DNA from 2 places in the Paraburkholderia sp. BR10936 genome. Region 1 is predicted to be linked to the other one. Evidence: predicted binding sites of a transcription regulator. Region 1 holds the regulator's gene; the other holds the start of a gene.

The links. The regulator LexA, encoded in region 1, represses DNA repair genes until DNA is damaged. The targets are predictions, from matches to a motif close to ACTGTATNNNNATACAGT.
Region 2: the regulator LexA is predicted to act here: its motif matches at 2,556-2,573, upstream of dinB (DNA polymerase IV).

What each region holds. Positions count from the first base shown of each region.
Region 1 covers NZ_JBFRCM010000010.1:149,036-153,245, reverse strand. Annotated here, with positions in the region: gene cysT (sulfate ABC transporter permease subunit CysT) at 1-488, opposite strand, end outside; gene AB4Y36_RS21600 (sulfate ABC transporter substrate-binding protein) at 638-1,696, opposite strand; gene lexA (transcriptional repressor LexA) at 1,990-2,640, shown strand; gene AB4Y36_RS21590 (hypothetical protein) at 2,705-3,082, shown strand; gene AB4Y36_RS21585 (DUF2939 domain-containing protein) at 3,179-3,862, shown strand; gene AB4Y36_RS21580 (universal stress protein) at 3,924-4,210, opposite strand, start outside.
Region 2 covers NZ_JBFRCM010000004.1:199,759-203,968, reverse strand. Annotated here, with positions in the region: gene AB4Y36_RS10535 (amidohydrolase family protein) at 1-1,260, opposite strand, end outside; gene dinB (DNA polymerase IV) at 1,374-2,546, opposite strand; gene AB4Y36_RS10525 (aspartate/glutamate racemase family protein) at 2,712-3,419, shown strand; tRNA gene AB4Y36_RS10520 (tRNA-Met) at 3,517-3,593, opposite strand; gene AB4Y36_RS10515 (PadR family transcriptional regulator) at 3,729-4,210, opposite strand, start outside.

The DNA.
Region 1 (4,210 bases):
GGCTGCACCGTGCGCACGACGAACGGCAAGCCGATGAAGGTCAGCGCCACGAGCACGCCGAGCGGCGTGAAGGCGATCTTCAGACCGAGCGGCTGCAGGAACTGGCCGATCCAGCCATTGCCGGCATACACGGCGGCGAGCGAAATGCCCGCCACGGAAGTCGGGAGCGCGAACGGCAGATCGACGAGCGCATCGATCACCCGTTTGAACGGAAACCTATAGCGCACGAGCACCCACGCGAGCAGGAAGCCGAATACCGCGTTGATCAGCGCCCCGCCGAGCGCGGCGGTGAACGTGAGCCGGTACGACGCGATCACGCGCGGCGACCACACGGCGCGCACGAACTGGCTCCAGTCGAGTGTCGCCGTCTTGAGAAAGGTGGCGGCAAGCGGAATGAGCACCACGAGGCTCAGATAGGCCACCGTGATGCCAAGCGTCAAACCGAAGCCAGGCAGCGCACTGGGCTTGCGCAATCGAAACGTTGTCATGCTCATCGTCCAGACATGGGTTGCGCGATTCGTGCGTTGCAGATTCGCGCCGAAAAGCGCGCCCGTAGGCGCGCTTCGTTGTTATGCGGTCACGTCGTTATGCGGACCGCTTACTGCTTGACCGCCTGCTGCTTGACTGCTCGACAGCTTTACTGCGGCTGATAGATCGAATCGAACACGCCGCCATCCGCGAAATGCGTCTTCTGCGCGTTGGGCCAGCCGCCGAACGTGTCGTCGACCGTGTAGAGCTTAAGCTTCGGAAACTTCGCCGTGAGCGCCGCCGGGACCTTGTCCGAACGCGGACGGTAGAAGTTCTTCGCGGCGATCTCCTGGCCCTCTTCGCTATAGAGGAACTGCAGGTAGGCTTCGGCCTCCTTGCGCGTGCCCTTCTTGTCGACGACCTTGTCCACCACGGCAACCGGCGGCTCAGCCAGAATGCTCACCGAAGGCACCACGATCTCGAACTTGTCCGGGCCGAACTCCTTGAGCGAGAGAAATGCTTCGTTTTCCCATGCGATCAGCACATCGCCGATGCCGCGCTGCACGAAGCTCGTCGTGGCTCCCCGCGCGCCCGAGTCGAGCACGCCCGCGTTCTTGTAGAGCTTCGTGACGAAGTCCTTCGCCTTCTGCTCGTCGCCGCCCGGCTGGTGCAGCGCATACGCCCACGCCGCGAGATAGTTCCAGCGCGCGCCGCCCGAGGTCTTCGGATTCGGCGTGACGATCGAGACACCCGGCTTGGTCAGATCGTCCCAGTCCTTGATGTGCCTGGGGTTGCCCTTGCGCACGAGGAACACGATGGTCGACGTGTATGGCGAGGCGTTGTCGGGCAGGCGCTTTTGCCAGTCCTTCGCGACGATGCCCTTGTTGGCGAGTGCGTCGATGTCCCATGCCAGCGCGAGCGTCGCGACGTCGGCCTGCAGACCGTCGAGCACCGAGCGCGCCTGTGCGCCCGAGCCGCCATGCGACTGTTTGATGGTGAGCGTTTCGCCCGTCTTCGCCTTCCACTGCTTGATGAAGGCTTCGTTGATGTCCTGGTACAGCTCGCGCGTCGGATCGTAGGAGACGTTGAGCAGCGATGTATCCGCGTGAGCGGCCAGCGGCACCATAGCCGCCATCGCCGTGACGCCGACGAGCGGCGCAACGCCGATGACCAGTTTTGCCGCCAGTGTTTTCAGCCAGCCCGCGCGCCCCGTATGTGTCGTGCCCATCTATCTGTTCTCCGTTCTCGTGTGTGCTCGTTTGCGCTCATTGATGAAACTGCAGCTAACGATGGAGGCCAGTCTAGCGATCCCCTTACATTATTAAAAATGATGTTTTCTTATTTTTTAATACGCAAAAGTGGTAAGGACAGAGGAAGTCGCTGTTGGAGCGCGGTTTCATCCGCGCAAACACGGGAAAACGGCCTGATGGCAACGTTCAGTCGATGAATTTCAAGTAACACTTGAAAAGTGGCGAGTACTGTATAAAAATACAGTTACCTGTTCAAACATACAGTGGCGCCATGACCAAACTCACCGCACGACAGCAGCAGGTTTTCGATCTGGTTCGCCGGGCCATCGAGCGCACGGGCTTTCCGCCCACGCGCGCCGAGATCGCGGCGGAACTCGGCTTCAGCTCCGCCAACTCCGCGGAGGAGCATCTGCGTGCGCTGGCGCGCAAGGGCGTGATCGAACTGGCTGCGGGCGCCTCGCGCGGCATCCGCCTCGTGCCGGGGCCCGACGACCTGCCGCACCAGTTCACGCTCCCGCACCCGAGCATCATGCAACTCTCGCTGCCGCTCGTCGGCCGCGTCGCTGCGGGTAGCCCGATCCTCGCGCAGGAGCACATCTCGCAGAACTACATGTGCGACCCGGCGCTCTTCTCGAGCCGCCCCGACTACCTGTTGAAGGTGCGCGGCCTTTCCATGCGCGACGCCGGCATCCTCGACGGCGACCTGCTCGCCGTGCAGAAAAAGGCCGAAGCGAAAGACGGCCAGATCATCGTGGCGCGCCTCGGCGACGACGTGACCGTCAAGCGCCTGAAGCGCCGTCCGAACGGGCTCGAGCTGATCGCCGAGAACCCCGATTACGACAATATTTTCGTCGAGGCCGGCAGCGCGGAATTCGCGCTCGAAGGCATCGCGGTCGGGCTGATCCGCCCCACCGAATTCTAAGGAATCCGTCTGAGCGCGGTTTGCACATTGTTTGCGCACCATCTGCGCATACCTGGAGAGAGTCATGGAACGTCTTGCCCGCCTGCTGCCCTTCCGCCAATTCGGCCGCCTTCGCCATCTCCGTGGAATCGCCTCGTGCGCGGTCCGCGAAGTCCGCGATTCGGCTGCCGCACTGAGCGGTTCGCTCTTCGAAGACTCGCCTGAGATGGTGGCGGCCAGCGCAGCCGACCTGCCCGTGCTGCCCTCGGCACAGCCGGCGTTTGCGCGCGTGTCGCTCAACAGCACGCTCAACACCGAACAGCCCATGCGCCGCGCGCCCGTGCGCGTCTATCAGGGTCCGTCGCGGCTCATCCTCGTCGGCACGGTCGACGCGGTTTGCCGCGCAATCGACCGCTGCATCGCCGAGCAGCACAGCGACCTGCCCGCGGCACTCGCGAAGTAAGCAGCAACGCTGCACAAATGTGAGAAGAGGTTACGGGCGGGATCGTTTAGCCCGGTTTGCGGTCAACACCGTGTTTAAACGATTTGCCCTATGCCGATGACGGAATCTCTCTCTACCCCGCGCAAGACCCAAGGCTGGAAAAAGCCCGTTGCGATCACGGTCGCCGTCGCAATGGTCGTTGCCGCGATCGGCTACGCCTATGCGTCGCCCTATATCGCGGTGAAACACATGAAAGCCGCGGCCGACGCGCGTGACGCCGTCGCGCTCAACGAATACGTCGATTACCCTGCGCTGCGCCTGAGCCTGAAACAGCAGGTGGGCGAGATGCTGCACCGGCGCGTCGAGGGGCAGCACAGCAGCAATCCGTTGCTGATCCTCGGCGCCGTAATTGGCGCGGCACTGATTAGTCCGCTCGTGGATGCCTACGCCACACCGGAAGGCGTGGCCGCCCTGCTCGATGGCATGCCGCCGACGGGCAAGCCCGGCGACCGGCCACACGCGCCGCCGCCAGCGGAATCCGGCGCGCCATCCGCGCAATCGGCAGAGCCGCCGCAATCGGCACCCGCCTCCGCCGCGCCACCGGCCCCGGCCGTATCCGGCACCCCCGCGCCCGAGGCGCGGCCGGTGACCACGGCGGGCTATCGCGGCCTCAATGAGTTCGCGCTCACGTGGGACCGCGGCAGTACGGGCGAGCACTACGCCGCCATTCTGCAGCGTCACGGGCTCTTCTCGTGGAAGCTCTCGGCGGTCGAGCTAAGCGAAGGAAACGTCTCGAACTGAGATAGATCGGCAGTGGCAGCGCTAACAGGCCGGTTCCAGGCGAGCCGGCCCGCTTGATCCCCTACGCGGCGGCTTGCTGCTGCTTTTCCTCAGCCGCCGACGAACACGCCACGAGAATGCTGCACGAAACGCGGTCGAGCAGCGGCGTGTTGCCGGCGCCCATCCACCAACGCGAGAGCCCTGTGCGGCAGCGGTGGCCCACCACCACGAGGTCGGCATTCAGCTCGTTGGCCAGATTCGCGATTTCGTCGATCGGATGACCGAACGCGAAATGCCCCTGAGCGCGCACGCCGCGCTCGGTTAGCCAGTCCACGCCTTCCTGAAGAATCTCGCGCGCCGTTTCCTCGA
Region 2 (4,210 bases), on a different contig from region 1:
TGGCGGCCGACCTTCGAGCGCAAGCGCTGCGCGCTGCGCGGGTTGCCGGCTCACCACCCTGCCCCGGCTCACGACCGCGAGCCGCGCCGCGCGCAGCCGGATCGCCTCGATGGGATCACGCGCGTCGAGCACCACGAGATTCGCCGCGCAACCGGGCGCCACGCCGTAGCCTTCGAGGCCGAGGATCGTCGCGGCATTCACGGTCACCGCGTCGAACGAGGCGCGCGAGGCCTCGGTGCCCGTCATTTGCGCGACGTGCAGGCCCATGTGCGCGACTTCGAGCATGTCGCCCGAGCCGAAGCTGTACCACGGGTCCATCACGCAGTCATGGCCGAACGCGACGGTCACGCCTGCCGCCATCAACTCGGGCACGCGCGTCATGCCGCGGCGCTTCGGATAGGTATCGGCGCGCCCTTGCAGCGTGATATTGATGAGCGGATTCGCGATCGCCGCGACACCCGACTCGCGCATGAGCGGGATCAGCTTGCTCACGTAGTAGTTGTCCATCGAATGCATCGACGTGAGATGCGAGCCGGCTACGCGCCCATGCAGGCCCAACCGGTGCGTTTGCGCCGCGAGCGTTTCGATGTGGCGCGAGAGCGGGTCGTCGGATTCGTCGCAATGCATGTCCACGCGCAGGCCCTTTTCGGCGGCGAACTCGCAGAGCAGGCGCACCGATTCGGCGCCGTCGGCCATCGTGCGCTCGAAGTGGGGAATGCCGCCCACCACGTCCACCCCCATCGCGATCGCGCGCTTGAGATTGTCGAATGCACCGGGGCTGCGCAATACGCCATCCTGCGGAAACGCCACGAGTTGGAGATCGAGATACGACGCGACGCGGCGCTTCACTTCGAGCAGCGCTTCGACCGCGAGTAGCCGTGCATCGCACACGTCGACGTGCGAGCGGATCGCGAGAAGCCCGCGCGCGACAGCCCAGTCGCAGTACTGCAGCGCGCGCTCGACGAGCGCCTCCTGCGTGAGATGCGGCTTGAGCTCGCCCCACAGCGCGATGCCCTCCAGCAGCGTGCCCGACGCATTCACGCGCGGCAGGCCGTACGAGAGCGTGGCGTCCATGTGGAAATGCGCATCGACGAACGGCGCGCTCACGAGCGCACCCGCGGCGTCGATCTCCTCGCGCGCCGCGGTCGCGAGGTGCGGCTCCAACGCGGTAATGCGCCCCGCCTCGATGCCGATATCCACCGTGGGATACCCGGCGGGATGCGCATGCGCGAGCACCGCGCGGCGAATGATCAGGTCCATCTGCGGCTCCTTGTTCTGGCGTGGTGGCGTGGCGCTTTCGTTTCGGCTCGCGTCGATTCTATCGGCGCCAGAATGGCGCCGCCAGCGGCGTGCCCCCCCTCCACGCGAAGGCGTCACACGAGCGCGTTCGGGCCATCGTCTTCCGCTGGGTCGTCGTCGAAAAGCGCGAACTGCCCGCGCAACGCCGGGCTCTCCTCTTCGAGCCGCACGCCCACGCCGAGCAGCCGCACCGCCAGCTTGCGTCGCGCGAGCCCCTTTTCGAGCATCAGCAGCAGGGTGCGCACATCGGTGGAACTGGCCACACACTCGACCGTCGTGCGCTGGAAGTCGGCGAAGCGGATCTTCACGAAGAGCTTGCGCACGGCGTGCGCGCAACCCGCGCGTTCGATGCGCGCGTCGAGCTGCACTGCAAGACGCTGGAGCTCCTCGCTGCACGCTTCGAGCGTGAGCAGATCGTCCACGTAGGTCGTCTCGACGCTCACCGACTTGCGCTCCTGATCGGCGCGCACGGGCCGGTCGTCCAGGCCGCGCGCGAGTTCGTAGAGCCGCTTGCCGAACACGCCGAAATGCCGATGCAGGTCGAACAGCGACCATGTGCGCAGTTGCGCGCAGGTGGTGAGCCCGAGGTTTTCGAGCTTCGCTGCCGTGACCTTGCCGACGCCATGAATCTTGCGCACCGGCAGCGCAGCGATGAAGGCATCGACTTCAGGCGGACGCACGACGAAGAGGCCATCGGGCTTGTTCCAGTCCGAGGCGATCTTGGCGATGAACTTGTTCGGCGCGACGCCGGCCGATACCGTCACGCCCACGGTTTCGCGCACGCGCGCGCGTATTTCCTCGGCGATCAGCGTGGCGCTGCCTTTGCAGCGCGAGGCGCGCGTGACGTCGAGATAGGCTTCGTCGAGCGAGAGCGGTTCGACGTCGGGCGTGTAGTCCCGGTAGATCGCCATGATCGCGCGCGAGGCGGTGCGGTACTTCTCCATCGCCGTGGGCAGGATCAAGAGCTCGGGGCACTTGCGCATGGCGAGCGCCGAGGACATCGCCGAATGAATGCCGAAGCGCCGCGCCTCGTAGTTGCAGGTGGCGATCACGCCGCGCTGGTCGGGCCGGCCGCCCACCGCGAGCGGACGGCCGCGCAACGAGGGGTCGTCGCGCATTTCGACCGACGCATAGAAGCAGTCGCAGTCGCAATGGATGATCTTGCGAGCGGCGGCGGCAAGTGCGGCGGCGGTGCGCCCCGGGTCGGGTGCAGGCGGCGGCGCGAGGTCGGAAGAAGGCGAGGTCACGGTCCCGATACTGTACAAAAACACAGTATTATTTTCAAGACAAGTGTCCGCGCCCTTTGTCGGCTCCCGTACCGCTTCGGATCGGCCGGACCGTCTCTGGACTGCTGGCTGCGCGGGCCTATACTCGTGCGGACTGAACGGGCCACGAGCGTGAGGAACGAATCGATGAAGACAATCGGGGTGGTTGGGGGGATGAGCTGGGAATCGTCGGCCGAGTATTACCGGCTGCTGAACCGCCACGCCAAGGCGCGTCTGGGCGGCCATCACAACGCGCGCAGCCTGATGGTGACCGTAGACTTCGCGCAGGTCGAAGCGCTCCAGCGCGCGGGCAACTGGGACGCGCTAGGCGTGCAGATGGCCGAAGCAGCGCAGCAGCTCGAACGCGGCGGCGCCGATATCGTGCTGCTCGCGACGAACACGATGCACCGCGTGCGCGCGGCAATCGAGGCGACGATTTCGATCCCCTTCCTGCATATCGCGGACCCGACCGGCCAGGCGTTGCGCGCCGCCGGCTTCACGCGCGCGGGCCTGCTCGGCACGCGCTACACGATGGAACAGGACTTCTACGTGGGACGATTGCGCGAGACGCACGGCATCGAAGCGATCGTGCCGAACGAACACGATCGCGCGGACGTGCATCGGATCATCTACGACGAGCTGTGTCACGGCAACGTCGATGCGCAGTCGCGGCGCGTGTATCAGCGCGTGATCGATGACCTCGCGGCACGCGGCGCGCAGGCGGTCATTCTCGGCTGCACGGAAATCACGCTGCTCATCGGGCAGAACGATTCTGCCCTGCCGGTGTTCGACACGACCGCGTTGCACGCGCAGGCTGCGGTGGATTGGGCGATTGGAAGCGAGGCAGGTGCTTAGCGCTATGACGCTCGTGGCTGCTTCGAGATGCAGAAAACAAAAAACCCGCTTGGAGCGGGTTCGTTGATTGGCACGAGGCCTTGCTGCTTCAGACGTTTGGTTGCGGGGGTAGGATTTGAACCTACGACCTTCGGGTTATGAGCCCGACGAGCTGCCAGACTGCTCCACCCCGCGTCCGTCAGAGAAAAGAATTATAGGGTGCACGCGCTTCTGCGTCAAGGGTCTTTTTCACATGACTGAAACATGGCGCGTTCGGACACCGTCGGCAAGCAAACGCGACACGAGAATTCCTTCGGACAACCTGGCACATCACTGTGCCTGCGCGGGTTCCACCAGCGTGCGCACCTCTTCCGCCCAGGCAAGCCACATCTCCTGCGTATGAATGCCCGCCTTGAGGATCGCGTACTGCAACTGCTGCCCGCGCGTGAGCGACGCCGCGCCGAAATCGCGCTGCTCGATCTCCCGATATGTCGCGAGCCGTGCACGATTTTCTTCGATGAGCCGCGCGAGTTCCTCGGCGAGGCCAAGCGGCCCGATCACGGCATCGGCGCGCAGCTTGAGCAGAAACACGTTGCGCGAGTCGAGGTCGAGCGCGGTCTCGCGCACCCAGCGCGCCACTTCATCCCGCCCGACCGGCAATACGCAATACACCTTCTTGCGCGACGCGGCGGCCGTCTCGTCCTCGATGACCGACACCCATCCCGCGTCGACCATGCGGCCCAACTCGCGATAGATCTGCTGATGGGTGGCGTGCCAGAAATAGCCGATTGCGCGATCGAAGCGGCGCGCGA